DNA from 4 places in the Paenibacillus sp. CR_12 genome. Region 1 is predicted to be linked to each of the others. Evidence: predicted binding sites of a transcription regulator. Region 1 holds the regulator's gene; each other region holds the start of a gene.
What was found. Region 1 encodes Rex, which represses fermentation and respiration genes when NADH is low (regulators of the CRP and FNR family bind a similar motif). Its sites were predicted from a motif close to TTGTGAAATATTTCACAA; they were not measured.
Positions count from the first base shown of each region.

Region 2: RB297_RS22880 (cytochrome ubiquinol oxidase subunit I) is a predicted target of Rex. The motif match lies at 2,842-2,859, and genes of this name have one in related genera.
Region 3: ric (iron-sulfur cluster repair di-iron protein) is a predicted target of Rex. The motif match lies at 2,637-2,654, and genes of this name have one in related genera.
Region 4: RB297_RS16615 (nitrate/nitrite transporter) is a predicted target of Rex. The motif match lies at 1,840-1,857, and genes of this name have one in related genera.

Region 1 covers NZ_JAVFHO010000001.1:41,546-45,748, reverse strand. The annotation lists gene RB297_RS00255 (hypothetical protein) at 1-27, opposite strand, end outside; gene RB297_RS00250 (cell wall elongation regulator TseB-like domain-containing protein) at 286-804, opposite strand; gene RB297_RS00245 (amidohydrolase) at 836-2,137, opposite strand; gene RB297_RS00240 (redox-sensing transcriptional repressor Rex) at 2,112-2,777, opposite strand; gene dinG (ATP-dependent DNA helicase DinG) at 2,842-4,203, opposite strand, start outside.
Region 2 covers NZ_JAVFHO010000006.1:280,372-284,574, forward strand. The annotation lists gene cydD (thiol reductant ABC exporter subunit CydD) at 1-354, opposite strand, end outside; gene cydB (cytochrome d ubiquinol oxidase subunit II) at 354-1,370, opposite strand; gene RB297_RS22880 (cytochrome ubiquinol oxidase subunit I) at 1,357-2,760, opposite strand; gene ade (adenine deaminase) at 3,048-4,203, opposite strand, start outside.
Region 3 covers NZ_JAVFHO010000001.1:734,835-739,037, reverse strand. The annotation lists gene RB297_RS03280 (class I SAM-dependent methyltransferase) at 1-784, opposite strand, end outside; gene RB297_RS03275 (histidine racemase CntK family protein) at 765-1,646, opposite strand; gene ric (iron-sulfur cluster repair di-iron protein) at 1,908-2,606, opposite strand; gene ilvD (dihydroxy-acid dehydratase) at 2,909-4,203, opposite strand, start outside.
Region 4 covers NZ_JAVFHO010000004.1:209,290-213,492, forward strand. The annotation lists gene RB297_RS16610 (YwiC-like family protein) at 1-215, opposite strand, end outside; gene RB297_RS16615 (nitrate/nitrite transporter) at 268-1,782, opposite strand; gene RB297_RS16620 (response regulator transcription factor) at 1,937-2,584, opposite strand; gene RB297_RS16625 (sensor histidine kinase) at 2,581-3,657, opposite strand; gene RB297_RS16630 (GAF domain-containing protein) at 3,654-4,118, opposite strand; gene narI (respiratory nitrate reductase subunit gamma) at 4,171-4,203, opposite strand, start outside.

The sequences.
Region 1 (4,203 bases):
CATGATAGGTACAATGCGCAGTTTCATGAAGTTCCTCCTTCAATTTCGATATGAAATTTTGTATAGCAATTGCAGCACAATAATACATATATCAACGATATATGGTGAGGCATGTAATTGATCTGCTCAATTCGTACAAGTACGAGTATATCACATCTTATATACTTTTTCATGCTTGTCTGTGAAAATATTTAGAACAGTTTTACCAATTTATTTCTGTATGCGCTTACATATTTATGTGCCAAAGAGGCATCCCTATGAGGGGACGCCTTTTCATTTGTTTTCTTATTGATTAGGAAGAATAATATCATTTCCGATGGCGTTTCCGTCTTGAAAACGATAGAATCGGTAACCGCGCTGACCGTTGTTTTCATATTGCAGCTGCCAGGCATACTCGCCTTCATACATTCCCGGCAGCAATCGCTTGATGACCGCACCCGGCATTTCTTTACGGATCTGGTCCCGCATCACGGCCTCTGACATGCCCGTATTCAATAACACCGACTGAACGGCATCTGTCCCTTCAACAGGAACGTTATCGTCCGTAAACTTCACCCAGACCATGCGGTCTTGATTGTCTTTATCTTTCCCGCTGACCACCCAATAGTTATTGTCCTCGCCCCATACCGATTTATAGGTCTTGTCGGACGAGACCAATTGGCCATGCTGTTTCGCTGCAAGGATCGCCATTCTTTCTTCATTCCACGTATCTTTCATAACATAGGAATAATAGAGCTGTAGGCCAAGCAATAATAGCAGGACGCCGGACACGCTCAGCAATATCCACTTCGTTTTTTTCTTCAAATCCGTCTTCCTCGCTCCCCTTGATTATTCCCTAGAGGGTTGTAAGACGCTCAAATGCACGCTGCGCTTCCCGGCGGATGCGTTCCTCGTCGAGAGTAAGGCTCGCGCCATTCTTCACCAACTGCTTGCCGTCAACCCATACATGCTCTACATCCTTCGCGCTGGCAGAGTAGATCGCGTGAGAAATATAGTCGGTCCGTGGAAGGAAATGCGCCTGATCCGTATTCAATGCGATCATATCGGCTTTCATCCCAACCGCGAGCATACCGATATCCTCAAGGAAAGCGGACTTGGCTCCGTATACCGTGCCCATTCGGAGCGCTTCGGAGGCCGGAATGGCCGTCGGATCCCCGCTTACTCCTTTATGGATCAGGGCAGCCAGCCGCATCTCTTCGAACATATCCAGGTTATTGTTGCTAGCAGGTCCGTCGGTACCGAGCGACACCGTTACGCCGGCTTTCAGCAGCGCAGGTACGCGGGCGACTCCGCTGGCAAGCTTCAAATTGCTTCCGGGATTATGCGATACGGCTACTTGGTGCTTGGCCAAGACTTCGATTTCTTCATCGGTCAGATGAACGGCATGCGCAAGGAGCGTAGGACGGGAGAACATGCCCAGCTTCTCCAAATGGGCAACGGGGCGAAGCCCGTAGTCCTTAACATTCTGAGCCACTTCAGTTTCCGTTTCGGACATATGGGTATGCAAAGGCAGGTTCAAGTCATGGGATGCTTGAACGAATTTTTCGATGAAATCCGGCGGGCAGGTATAAGGCGCGTGCGGCGAGATCATCGTCGTAATTCTGCCGTCAGCCTTGCCATGCCAATCCTTCGCGAATGCCACCGCCTCATCCAGCTTCTGCTGCTGTACCTCGGGCGGGCATAAACCGATTACGCCGCGCGTCAGGACGCCGCGCATTCCCGAGTCCTGGACAACCTTCGCGACCTGATCCATATGGTCATACATATCCACAAACGTCGTGGTTCCGCCCTTGATCATCTCCAGCACGGAGAGCGATGTGCCCCAATATACGTCGTCTGACGTGAATTTGGCTTCCATCGGCCACATTTTTTCCTGAAGCCATACTTGCAGCGCCAGATCGTCCCCATAGCCGCGAAGAAGCGACATGGCGGCATGTCCATGCGTGTTCACCAATCCGGGCAGGAAGAACAGATGGGTTCCGTCGATAATCTCTGTCCCCTCTTCCACGACGGGCTCCTCTTCGCCCAGGTACGTGATCCGGTCGTTCTCAACCACCATGTATCCGCGAAGCACGGATTGGCTTTCCTCCAGTACTGCAAACGTTCCGTTCTTAACCATCCACTTCGTTGTTGTCATGTGCTGCATCCTCCTTGCCGTTATCCAAATAATAGGCCAAACTTTGCAAATCCGTTGTAAAATCAGCCGTATGAATCCGGATATGGGCTGGGGCTTTCAGGATGGTTGGCGCAAAGTTCAGAATCGCCTCGATCCCTGAGGCGATAAGCTGATTCGCGACGTTCTGCGCTTCGAAATCCGGAACGGTAATAATCCCGATTCGAATGCTGTGCTCATGAACCGTCTTCTCCAGCTCTTCCATCGGCTGTACGACCAAATTGTTAATTTTCATACCAACTTTGGGAGAATACGAATCGAAAATCGCCACAATCTTCATATTATCCTTAAGGAATGCATTGTAATTCGATAATGCATGTCCAAGATTACCGGCCCCGACCAGTGCGACATTGATCTTCTGGTCCAGCTTCAGAATCTGGCGAATCTTCTCGATCAGATAAGAAACATCATATCCGATCCCTTTCCGTCCAAAATCACCGAAATACGCCAGGTCCTTACGAATTTGAGCAGGATTGAGGTCCAGCTTCTGTCCCAGCTCCTGGGAGGAAACCGTGGAAACCTCCCTCTTCTGAAGCTCATTCAAATAGCGCAAGTATACAGGTAATCTGCGGACCACGGCTTCCGAAATTTTTTCCGATTTCATGCATGCTCCCCCTAATAATAGGTTAATAACTACATCTTTTTTGTTGATCGTGCTTGGTTTCACTTTATTCCGCTTGGTTTCCCGCGCTTGCCTCTTCCTGCAGCCATTCCGAAATTCGGGGAACGATCCCCTCTGTCGGCATATGCTCCATCTTCGGCCCCGGCAAGGAATATAAGAAATACTTCCCGTAATAGGATTCAATGACCCGGGTATCGTACACGATCACGATCCCTTTATCTTGTGCTGTTCGCACCAGACGCCCAAACCCCTGTTTGAAACGAATGACCGCTTGCGGAACCGAAAGCTTCATGAAGGGATTCTTCTTCTGCTGCTGCAGCAGTTCGCTCTTGGCCTCGACCAAGGGGTGATTCGGCGGCTGGAACGGCAGCCGGACGATGGCAAGACAAGTCAGCGCCTCGCCCGGGATGTCTACCCCTTCCCAGAAGGAGCTGGTGCCCAGCAGCACGGAAGCGCTGCTGTCCTGAAATCTTCGGATTAACTTGGTACGGCTGGTTCCGTCCATACCTTGTCCCAATACCGTGATGTCGCTTGATGCAAGCGCTTCTTTCAGCGGCTCGTGCACCTGGCGCAGCATCCGGTACGAAGTGAACAGGACGAGCATGCGGCCATGCGTAGCGACGGCCGTATCGGCCAAAGACTTCACGAGCATATTCACAAAGAGTGCATCCCCGACCGATCCCTTCACGCTCGGAAAATCGCGCGGCACGACAAGAAGGGCTTGTTCCCTGTAATTAAACGGGGACGGGAGCTGAACCGTGTTCAGGTTCCCCGCTTCAGCCGCTTCCTGAAGACCCAGGTTTTCGATCATGAACTGAAACGATTTGTCCACCGACAAGGTTGCCGATGTCAGAATCACGCTTTGTTTCTTGTCAAAAAACAATTCCTTCAGATGAGCGCTCACGTCGACGGGCACGGCATACAACTGCAGCGATTTGCTGCGGAAATTGCCGTTCGCCTCCATCCAGTATACCGTGCCCTCATCGTTCAGGGCCATGAAGGAGCGCAGGTCTTCGCGATGCGCGGCCAGGTCCTTAAATAGGCCCGATAGGTCGGTTAACAGGCTGTCCGCGCTGTAGTCATCCAAATCTTCCTTCATTTCGGCGATCAGCTTATCGCCCTTGCGCACGACATCGCCCAGCGTCAGATGAATTTGATGCTCCAGTTCGGCCATCGAATCCCAATCCTTCGGCTTCTTAAGCGGGGACAGGCGGAGCGAGAATTGGCCGGCATCTCCCGGAGAAGCGTCTCCGCGTTCCGGAAGCAGTCCGAACAATTGATCGCTGAGCCGATCCCAGTTCTCTTTTGCGGTAATGAGGTCCGGATACAAACGGTCGATGACGGAAGACCATTCGACTGCCTTCTCGTGCGGCGAAGCTTGCAGCAGCTGGCGCAGAGCCGGGAGCTG
Region 2 (4,203 bases), on a different contig from region 1:
CTCCAGCACAAGCGTAACCACATTGCCTGTTCCTTCCGACCGGACAAAGGACGGCCCGTTCCGAAACAGCTCCTCCAGCAGCTGCTTTCTCAGGCTCGTGCCCGTCTCCTCGGCAAAGCGCTGCGCGATTCCTTGCTGCACGACCGAGATCCCGTGGCGTGCCAGAAAGGCAAGCAGGAACAAGGCAATGGTCTCCCCCTGCTCCTGCAGCGTTGATCCCGCAAACAGGGCGGATACGGCTTCCGCCAGCCATTTGGCTTGCAGAAGGATGGCCATGCTCTGTGCCAGGGTACATACGGCGACAAGGAAGAACACCGTCTTGGCGCCTTTGTATCCCAGCAGATCTTTTCCCATCAGTACTCCAGATGCTCCTTCTCATGTACCCGTTTGTGGAAAACGAAGTAACTCCAAATTTGATAGCCCAAAACAAAAGGCAGCAGCGATACGGCCACAATCGTCATAATCTTGAGGGAATACGGTCCGGAGGCCGCATTATAAATGGTCAGGTCAAATGCAGCGTTGATGGAGCTGACCATCACGCGCGGGAACAAGCCCACGAACACGGACGTTACCAAGAGTGCGATGACCGCGCCGGTCATCCCGAAAGCCCAGCCGTCCCGCTTGACGTTCATGAAATATCCGCCCAGCAGGAATGCAAGCAGGGCCAGCACCAGCAGGACGGTTAACGCCACGCCGCGCTTCTCGAAGATATCGGTCATGAAATACGTCATCACCCCGAATGCCACGAACAGGGCCGCAACAGGAATCAGAAGCCGCCGGGCCATGCGGCGCGCCCGCTCTTGGAGATCCCCCAGCGTGCGCAGCGTCGTGAACATCAAGCCATGCAGCAGGCAGAGCATTACCATCGTCAACCCGCCGACCACGGTATAGAGATTCACGACATCGAAGAATCCGGCATGCAGCTGCATCTCTTCGTTAATCGGGAGCCCCTGGATCAGGCAGGCAAAAACAACGCCGAGCAGGAATGGCGGAAGCACGCTTCCGGTGAAGATCGCTCCGTCCCACACCCTTTTCCAGCGGACATCGCCCACCTTGCCGCGGAATTCAAATGCCACGCCGCGCCCGATCAAGGCCAGCAGAAGAAAGACAAGCGGAATGTAGAACCCGCTGAACAGCGTGGCATACCAGTTCGGGAAGGCCGCGAACATCGCGCCGCCCGCCGTCAGCAGCCAAACCTCGTTGGCGTCCCAGAACGGGCCGATCGAGTTGATCAGCACCCGGCGCTGGGTATCGTTTTTGGCCAGCAGCTGCGTGGACATCCCGACTCCGAAATCGAAGCCCTCCAGGAAGAAGAACCCGATAAACAATACGGCGACGAGCACAAACCACAGTTCGTTAAGAGACAGCATTGTAGTCCTCCTTATTAAACGGATCGCTTGCGTGGTGATCGTCTTCCTCCGCCGCATACGGTCCTTTCTTAATGACTTTGATGAACAGATAGGCCATCACGGCTGCCAGCACTGCATAAATGGCGGTAAACATGATGAGCGAGAACAGGATCGAGCCTGCGCTTACGTTCGGCGAAACGCTGTTCTCCGTGGTGATCAGCCCGAATACCGTCCAAGGCTGGCGTCCGATCTCCGTCATGATCCATCCCGATGTGTTGGCGATAAACGGCAGGGAAATGCCGAACAGCATCAGTCTGAGGAACCATTTGCCGGCCTTCTCGACTTTTTTGCGCAGCATCAGCCACGCGCCGTACAATCCCAGCAGAATCATGACGCTGCCGGCAGCCACCATAATCCGGAAGCTCCAGAAGGTGGTGCGGACCGGCGGAATATAGTCTCCAGGACCGTATTCCTGCTCGTATTGGGCTTGCAGCTCCTTCATTCCGATGACTTCGCCGGAAAATTTGCTGTAGGACAAAAAGCTGAGCAAATACGGGATTTTGAACTCCATCGTATTCTCCTGCTTATCCGGATCGATGGCGGCTATGACCGTCCAAGACGCGGGATCGTCGCTCGTTTCCCACAAGCTCTCGGCGGCGGCCATCTTCATCGGCTGCGTATCCACCAGATACTGCGCTTGCTGGTGGCCGAATACCGCAACCAGAATGGAGGTGATGAGACCCACCACGATGGCGATGTGGAATGATTTTTTGAAGAAATCCAAATCCTGCTTCTTCAGCAGCTTATACGCGCTTACCCCCGCTACCAGGAAAGCCCCGGTTGCCAGCGCACCGAAGATCGTGTGCGGGAATTCCACCAGCAGCTGACCGTTCGTGATCAGCGCGAAGAAATCATTCATCTCCGCCCGTCCATTGTTGATCTCAAAACCGACCGGACGCTGCATGAAAGAGTTCGCTGCCAGGATCCAGAAGGCGGACATCAGGGTGCCGAAGGACACCAGCCAGATGCTGAGCAGATGGACCTTCTTGGATAACCGGTCCCACCCGAATATCCACAGCCCGATAAACGTCGACTCTAGGAAAAACGCCAGCAGGGCTTCGATCGCAAGCGGTGCGCCGAATACGTCCCCGACAAAGCGCGAGTAATCCGACCAGTTCATCCCGAACTGGAATTCCTGCAGAATCCCTGTCACAACCCCGACCGCAAAGTTGATCAGGAACAGCTTTCCCCAGAACTTGGCCATTTTCTTGTAGACTTCCTGGCCCTTGACAACATACATCGTCTCCATGATGGCGATCAGAAACGCCAATCCGATGGATAACGGTACGAAAATAAAGTGAAAAATGGTTGTCGATGCGAATTGGATTCGCGCCAGCATAACCGGATCCATAAAAGATACCCCTTCCTTTAGCTCACGTGATCACTTCAAATTTGATTCTTTTTGTATTGTCGCAGACCGCGTCCTAAAGGATTGTGATAGACATCACAATATAATGGCCGAAATAGGTGAAAAAGTTATCAATTTGTGACGAAAATCACTAAGTAGGCAATGGATTATGTGAGGATTATCCATGGGAGCGTGGCTTGCGGCATCCACTCACAGGCTAAGCCCAGTATTTACGCACCAAAAAAGCAGGTTAGCCATGTAGGCCAACCTGCTTTAATGTATGTGCCACCTTATTGTACCGGACCGATCTCCGTCTCGATGAGCTTGAATTCCGTCACGTCCGCGATCCCGCGATTGGTAATGCGGATCTCCGGAATGACCGGAAGCGCAATGAGCGAGAACGTCATGAACGGCGCATGGATGGAGCAGCCGAGCTGTTTCCACGCTTCCTCCAGGGCAGCGACTTCCTCGGCTACAACCTCGACCGGACGGTCCGCCAGCAAGCCCGCAATCGGCATCGCCACCTTCGCCAGCACCTGGCCGTTCTGCACCACGATCATGCCGCCTCCGCATGCTGCCAGCTCGTTCGCCGCAAGCGCCATATCCTCGGCGTTCGTGCCCATCACGAGCAGGTTGTGGCTATCGTGCGCCACCGTGGAAGCAACCGCGCCGGACTGTAGTCCGAAGCCGCTCGCAAAGCCGAGCGAGATCTGCCCGGTTGCGCCGTGGCGCTCGATGCATGCCAGCTGAACCACGTCTTGGCCCAGGTCCGGCTGGATGACGCCCTGCTCCACGGCGAGCACCGCGGTCATTTTGGCGGTACGGGCACTGTTCTCGATGACGCGCACCACGTTCACTTCCGTACGCGCCGCATCGAACTTGCTGCGCAGCAAAAAGTCGTCGGCGGTAAGCGAACGCTGCAGCCGAACCGATTGAAAGGCCTTTTCCGGATACGAATACGCCGGGAACGCCTTCACGAGACGGCCGTTCTCCGCGACCACTTCGCCGTCCGTGATCACCACCGAAGGCACCATGCTCTTCAGATCGTCAATGAGCAAAATATCAGCCGTTTTGCCCGGTGAAATGCTGCCGAGCTCCATATCCATGCCGAAATATCGAGCCACGTTGATCGTGCCCATCTGGATCGCAGTAACCGGGTCCACGCCCTCCTCCATGGCGCGGCGGACCACATGGTTCATATGGCCGAGCCGCAGCAGCGTCTGCGGATACACATCATCCGTGACCAAGGAGATATTGTCGGTACGTACCTTGTCCTCCGTTACCACCTTAATCACTTCCTTCACATCCTGCCAAGCCGAACCTTCGCGGATCATCAGATGCATACCGAGGCGAACCTTTTCCAAAGCCTGCTCTCTCGTTACCGTCTCATGATCGGAGCTGACGCCGGTTGCCAGATAGGCTTGTAGCATCCGGTCGTCCTCGGCC
Region 3 (4,203 bases), 690 kb from region 1:
TTTTGTACAACGCGATGTCGAATATATCGTTTTGGCGCAATACCGTATCAACTAGTTTCCATTTGTCGTCATCCGTTTCTTTCATGGGGTAATTGAATAAAGACTTCAAACCGTTTCCGTGCCTCATGGCCACAACGACCTCTTCGTTCGTTAATGGATGTAACCGCTCCAACATGTCGTACTTTTCAGCAACCGTTGAACTGAAAATGATGTGGGTGACCTCTTGTATGTAATCAAGATTTTCTACTGGTGTATTTATCAGCCGGATCTTCAGCTCCGGGCCCAATGCCTCGATAACCTTGACCCCGAGCCCAATGGCCTCATCGTCAATGTCGATGCCGATCACCTCGGCTCCCGTTCGCTTGGCGATCAATAGAGCCGTCATCGGAAATGCGCCGGAGCCAACCAGCAGTACGATCGACTTCGAAGTCACTTGGAAGCTTCCGAACTCTTTCTCGATGCATTCTTCGATATTCCTGAAATAATCGGTGATCCCCGTGTCTCCCTTGATCAATTTCAATGCGCGATATTTCTCCAGGGTCGCTACGCAGCGTGCCGAATACGCTCTCAATTCCTCCGCAAGCCCGTTTAAACCTCCAGTTCCTTGCCGCTCCAGCCCATCCCATATATTGGAGTTGGACTCGTCGGTGATAAACGTTGAATAATCATCGACCAGACGTTCCAGCTCGGTTCGGTGACGGGAAATATGATCGAAGCGGTCTGCGAAGTACTTAAACCTTGTTAAATAATCAGCCAAGGATTGATCAAACATGGTTAGTTTCACGAATTCCCACCCCCGCGATATGGTCTTCATCCAGATCAATGAATGCGATGCCTTGAACCGCAATGCCAACGGCCCCTTCGATTTCCAGATGCGTCACCCGGTTTTGATCAAATAGTGCCTTTACATGAATCGTTCCGCCGGGCTGTTTGATGGAAGCCTCGACATCCCTCTTATGCTTCCAAGCTAAGTAGGCGCCTACGGAAGCCGTTCCGGATCCGCAACCTCTTTCCCACACCGCGCTATTAAGCTCCGGTACATAAATGAGCGGAGTCAGTTCCCTAATGCGGGAGTTGTATAACAGGATCCCGACCATTCTCGTATCGAGAGAGGGTCCGATGTGCTTGGCCATGGCCAACATGCTGCTGTTCATTTGCGCATCGAAACGCTCCACTTCAATCACGAAATGAACAAAATCGTTGTATCGAACGACAACCGCGTCAACAAGGGAGCACCCGTCTTGAAGGACCGTTTGATCAATTGTCACCGGAAGCGGCATGTTGACCCGGCAGCAATAATCCTCCTTGTTTTTTGTTACATAGCATGACACTAACCGCTCCGCGCCTGAAACCTCCAGTCGAAATTCAGTTGTTATATGACGTTTCATCCCTTGAACCTCTGCCAGGTATGCCGCTAAGGCCATGCAAGCATTCCCGCAAAATTCACCTCCTGCCATCCGCAGAAACGCATCCGCATGATCTATCTTGGATTGTTCGATAAAACCAACCTGCTCTGCATAAACATTGTCGTACGACATGATTTTAGCAGCGACGCGTTTATGTTCATCGGGCGGAAGCTTGGTGTTAATGAGAATCGTCATGTTCTGCGTGGGATTGCATTTCACAAAATCGATCTTCTGCTTCATCACGGGCTCCCTCTGTTCCAATGGATTGCCAGTTGGCTTGATATTCTTTATTCGTAATTTTTACGATTTAGAATGATGAGAATATAGCATGCCTTTTTGAAATAGTCAACATTTTTGCACGAAAAAACTCTTTCGACGTCATCATCGGAAGAGTTACTTATGCGTATATTGTCCGAATGCAGCGAATCGTTGAGTAGGATGACAGGCTGGAACAATAAAAATCCCTTCCTCATTCGGTGAGGAAGGGACGTTGTCGAAAGGTTATACCGCTTGTCGCAGCCGCGCAAACAATATGTTGTTTTCCAGATGGATATGCTCAAACGTGTCCTTTTCAAGCATGGCTAACCGTTGAAAGACAAGACGATACGTACCGCAGGCATCAGCCGGAAGCTCGAAATCGGATGTTACGTCCCGCAGCTCCTGCAGCAAGCTGCCGGCATGAGCATGTTCATGCTCCAGTTCGGACACGTGCGGCTTAAGCCCTGCTGCCGCTTGGTGGCTAGGGTCCGCCACAAATTTCAAGATGAGCGGAAATACACGTTCGTCCTCGTCCTTCGTATGCTCTAGCAGCTCCTTTTTCAATTCCGAGAAGAGCACCTGCACGCGAAGCAGCTCGGGATGATGCTCTCCATGCACACGGGCCAATTTCGTTACATAGGGCGTTAATGCCGGTAATTCATCACGGAGGAAGGCATGATGTTTTTGTTGGATGTGATCAATCAGTTCGGATTCCTTCAATGAAGCGGGACGGCTTTCCTGGTAATCGGCAAACTTGCTCTCTACGGACCGAACCTGCTCCAGAACGACGGCTGGATCCAAATGACGCTGCTTGGCTGCCTCTTCCAAAGGCACCTGTCCGCCGCAACAAAAATCGATGCGGAGGGATCGAAATAAATCCGCGGTTTGCGGGATGGATGTCACAATGTCGGATACTTGGCTCTGAAGCGTGAATGAACTCATTATTCAAACCTCCCTAGACTAAATACGTGTTTGTGAACTTTTTCACTCTTACAACTCAAGTATATGAAACTCCGATCCCCGCATATGTGATTGCAGTCATACTGAAATGTAACACTATGTGAACGATAGTACCGAAAGGACCACGGGAGCCAGGACAATAACAAACAGGGATGAAATCATCCCTGTTTTGTTCTCAAAGCTGCCCAGTTTCTTCGTCATCGTTCACATTACTCGGCCTTCTGACCGATGCCTGTCTTCGCCGAGATATTGACTATAAGCTTTAATTCGGGCTGGAAATTCCATTATTCTGCAGAGTCGGTAACCGCGCCTCTCGATGCTGAGGACACTAATTTTGCATATTTGTACAACACGCCCGTGGAAACTTTGAGTGGAGGCTGCTGCCATGCTTGTGCCCTTGCAGCCAATTCGGAATCCGATACGTCGAACGTCATTTCTTGCGTTTCGCTGTCGATCGTGATCATGTCTCCATTCCTCAGCAGCGCGATCGGCCCGCCTACCTGTGCTTCAGGCGCTACGTGACCGACAACGAACCCATGCGAGCCGCCCGAGAATCTGCCGTCCGTAATCAGCGCAACCTCTCCGCCAAGACCCTTGCCTACAATGAGTGCCGTGACCGACAGCATCTCCGGCATACCCGGGCCGCCCTTAGGACCGCAATAACGAATGACTAACACGTCGCCCTTGCATATTTCATCTCTCAAGATCGCTTCGGTTGCATCCTCCTCGCTGTCATACACCTTGGCCGGTCCGACAAAACGCAGCTTCTTCATACCCGACATTTTGGCGACCGCACCTTCTGGCGCGAGATTGCCTCTTAATACGACCAATGGCCCGTTCGGCTTCAGCGGCTTATCAATGGGGCGAATGATTTCCTGGCTGCCCTCTAACGGCGCAGCTTCCGCCAGATTCTCTGCCAATGATTTACCTGTGACCGTTAGACAATCACCATGCAGAAGCCCCTCGGCGAGCAATAATTTCATGACGCCCGGTACGCCGCCGACTTCGTTTAAGTCCTGCATGGCTTGTCGTCCGCTTGGCTTCAGGTCTGCAAGGTGGGGAACTCGCAAACGGATTCGCTCGAAATCGTCCAACGTCAAATCTACGCCAACCGAATGAGCGATCGCAAGCAAATGCAGGAACGCGTTGGTTGAACCGCCCAAAGCCATGACGACGGTTATCGCATTCTCAAACGCTTTTTTGGTCATGATGTCCCTGGGATAGATTTCTTGCTCCAACAAGGAGAGGACCTGCCTTCCAGCCGCAGCGCATTCCGCTGCTTTGTCTGGTGAAATAGCCGGCGTGGAAGAGGAACCGGGCAGGCTCATCCCCATGGCTTCTGCCGCAGCGGCCATCGTATTGGCTGTATACATGCCCCCGCAAGAGCCCGGTCCCGGGCAGACGCTGCATTCCACCTTATGTAACTGCTCCTCCGTCATTTTTCCGTCATGATATTGCCCGACCGCTTCGAAAGCCGTGACGATATCCACGTTCTTGCCATCGAGCTTCCCGGGCTGTATCGTACCGCCGTAAACATAAACCGCAGGAAGATTCATCCGTCCGATTGCCATCAGGCAGG
Region 4 (4,203 bases), on a different contig from region 1:
TAAACGGTCCCCCAGGATATCCAGGTTTTGCGTTTGGCCGGGGTCTTTAAGGATTGCAGAAACGGATAGGACGCCATATATAGAAACAACCACGCCAAAAACAGCGGAAGGTGCAGAAGGGCCGGCTTGGCAGCCACCATTCCGATGAAATAAGGTACAGAGACCATGGCCCAGCCTCCATGCTCCCGCGGAATCACAATCCTCGTCTTTTTCATGCCTCTCTCCCTCTCCATCCATCAGCTCGCACCGACAACGATTCATCTCTTGTCAGCCGCTCGAAGCATTGCCGGACGAATGGTATGTAATATCGCTAAAGGTACCTACATAATGAATGATGTCGCCGGATTCGTCCCTTACGGCATTAATGGTCAACAGCTCCAAATATTCCTCCCCGTTTTTCCTGCGGTTCCAAATCTCCCCCTGCCAGCTTCCGCGTTCCATGATTTCAGACCACATTGCGCGATAAAACGCCGGCGATTGCCTTCCGGACTTCAGCACGCTCGGATTTTTGCCGAGCACTTCCTCCTCCGAGTATCCCGTTAGCTTCGTGAATGCCGGATTGACGGCACTGATCCTTCCGCTTGGATCCGTTACCAGAATCCCTTGGCCGGTGGAGTTAAACACCTCGGATTGCACGGCAAGTTTGTCCTGGTAGTACATCCATACCACAACGACGAAGCTCGCAAGCGCAACCTGCGACAAAGCCATGAAGCCGATGGAATACTGCCCCGTAACCGAATGGATAAAGGAAAGCAGCAGCGGCGGAAAGAAACCGCCAAGACCGCCCATCATGGACACGATGCCATTCACGATGCCCGCCTGCTTGTTGAAATAAAGGGGCACGAGTTTGAAAATGACCCCGTTGCCGAGACCCGCACCAACGGCTATGGTTAAGCAGCCGGCCGTATACAAGCCGATGGACGGGGAGAATGCCAACAGGATAGCCGCAGCCGTCAGCCCCAGGAATACGCCCATTAATAAGAACAGCGGTTTAAATCGATCTGCAAGCCAGCCGCCGACGGGACGCAAAAAAGTCGCGATCATGATGAACCCGGCCGTCCGCATCCCGGCATCCACCTTGGCCAGCTCAAAATGAGAAACCAGGAAGTTCGGCAAGTACACCGTAAAGGCTACGAACGAACCGAAGGTAATGAAATAAAAAAGCGAGAAAAACCACAGTTTTTCATTCTTATATACACCCTTGATCTGTTCCATGACCGGTGTTTTCACCTTGATTTCTTTGCGGTCGCCTAAAAAAACATTGAATAATGCAAATATCAGCAGCAGGATCAAATACAGCTGGACGGTTTTTGACCATCCGATCCCCGTTGCGATGACCGGTGCGGCAAATGTCGTAATGGCTGTACCGATGTTGCCCATGCCGTAGATCCCATTGACCAGTCCCAGCTTCTCTTTTGCATAGTATTTCGGCAATGAGGTCACGCCCACCGAGAACACGGCCCCACCGATCCCAAGGAACAAGCCGCCGATGACCAGATGCGTAAAGGATGAAGCCACGCTGATAAAATAGACCGGAAACAGCAGCAGGATGAAGCTGGATATAAAAACAATTCGTGCTCCGACCACGTTGGCGTAATAGCCGAGCGGTATCCGCAGAACCGAGCCCAGGACCACCGGAATGGCCGTCAGAATGGCGATCCGGTCTGCCGGAATGGCGATATCTTCTCTTATGAACGGCAGGAGCGCGGAGATGATGACCCATACCATAAAACCAAGCACCAGATTCATTGTTTGCAGCGGAAGCTGCAGCTTTTTGATCATTCCCATCACCTTTTCCAAAGCGTAATGAATGGCATATTGATCCCCAGCTCCTATTGTACGTGCACCTATTCACAATGCGAATAGGGAAGTTCCCTGAATCTCTCCGGGGAACTTCCCTATTCCTTACCGCAATCACCCTGCTTATGCGCCATAATTAAAAATCCAGCAGTTTTTTCTTCAGCGCATATTCCACTAACTCCGGGCGGCTCTTCAATTTCAGCTTTTCCATGATTTTGGCCTTGTGCGCTTCCACCGTTTTGACCGATACAAATAGTTTTTCCGCGATTTCCTTGTTGCCATAGCCCTTCGCGATCAGCGGCAGGATTTCAATCTCCCGTTGGGACAGACTGTTGAACGGATCCTGCTCCGCGCTCTCGCTGTCTTTCTTGATAAATTCCCGGACCAGGGACGTGGCCATCTGGGGGTGGATGTAGGTTCCTCCCTTATGGACCATGCGGATGGCCGAAATCAATTCATCATCCGGCGCATTTTTGAGCACGTAACCCGAAGCTCCGTTCTTCAAAACATGGAACAGGTAATCGTCATCGTCATACATGGTCAGGATCAAAATTTTCGTTTCCGGAAATTCGCTGCTGATCTTGCCTGTGGCAATCAATCCGCTCTCGCCGGGAGGCATGCTTAAATCCATCAACAGCACATGCGGCCGGTGCTTGGCCACCATGGCGTATGCCTCGATGCCGTCTGCCGCCGTCGCGACGACCTCCATATCCTCTTGGTAATTCAGAATCATGGAAAATCCGCTGCGGACCACGGCATGATCATCCGCGATCACAATTTTCATGTTCCCCTCACCTCCGCCTTGCCGCTGCTCGTAAGCGGGATCTTCAGCTGAACCGTCGTCCCGCCGGGAGCGGAAACCAAAGTAAACTGGCCACCGACGAGCTCAGCGCGTTCGCGCATTCCGTACAGCCCGAGTCCGGTTCCCTTGGCTTCGTCAATGATCATGTTAAATCCGGCGCCATCGTCCCGGACGGTTAACTGAAGGCAGCCGTTCTCCTCGCATAATCGGACATGAACCTCGTCCGTTCCCGAATATTTCAAGGCATTTAACACCGCTTCCTGGCAAACCCGGTACACCACCGTTTCAATCTCGCTGCCATAGCGGGCCGCCGCCAATTCGGCAGAGAATTCAACCAGCATGCCGTAATTCTTCCCGATCCATTTGAAATGGGAGCGGAAGGCAGCCTCCAGCCCCAAATCATCGAGGGAAGCGGGCCGGAGCTCGACCGACAAATGCCGGATATCATCCAGCAGCCTCGTTAAAGACGCCTCGGTCTGGTGCAGCTTCTTGAGCACATCCTCGCCCACATTCATATATTTAACGACGCGCAGGTCGACCAGCGAGCTTAAGAGCTCCTGAGCCACGCTATCGTGCAGCTCGCGCGAGATCCGCTTGCGCTCGTCCTCCTGTGCCTTGATGACGTATTTCAGCATATTCGTCCGCTGCAGCATTTCCTGCGTTTTCTGCTGCTTCGTCAGATCGAGGAGCATCATCACCCGGATGCCGCGGGCTTCATCGATGGTATGGTAACTGGCCGCATAAGGAACAATTCCTTCGGACCGCGTCTTCAGATAGACTTGGAACGACGAGAATTCTCCATCCGGATAATCCAGATAGCATTTGGAGCAGGAGATGAGATCCTGTTCGTCGGTGTACCCTTCGCAGGTCTGGCAGAAGGACCCGTCCTGTCCAGAGTGCATCCTCTCGATCACTTCAATGTCAAGGATATTCTCCGCAGCCGGATTCATCGCGACCACGCTGCCGTCCTCGTCCATAAAAAAAATGGCCTCCATGCTGTTCTGATACATGTTTCTCAGCAATTCGCTCAGATGCTCATCCGTCATTTGAATCACGGCCGTGATACCTCCTTGGCATAAAAAGCGCCAAATTCCTTTCCTATACCTTCCTGAAAAGACGCAAAGGCCTTGTGATCCAGCATGTTCTCCTTACGATATCCCACAAGCAAAACCCCCATGACGCGCGTGCCTTCCCACAGCGGTATGGCACCGAGGCTCTTCAGTTGCTCTGCAACGATAATCGGATAATTATACAAGTCCCTTGATTCAATATCCGCATTCACATTCGGGATCAGCATCGGTTTCCCGGTCTTAAACACCATGCCGGCGATGCCCTTGCCGGAATGCAGCACGATGCGCTTGTACCTCTCGTTGATGTTTCCCGAGGCATACTGCCAGGTCAATACAAATCGGTCTTCAGCCGGCTGCACCAATGCCATGGACACGAAATCGAAATGAAACCGGGTCCGAAGCTTATCCATTTCACGTTGGTAATCATAGATCGGCTGATTCTTCATCCCCATTACTCCTCTGACGTAGAAAAGAAGGCTAAAGAAGCCTTCTCTCGTCCTACGACTCAAATTTGCGGTGCTTTCTATACAG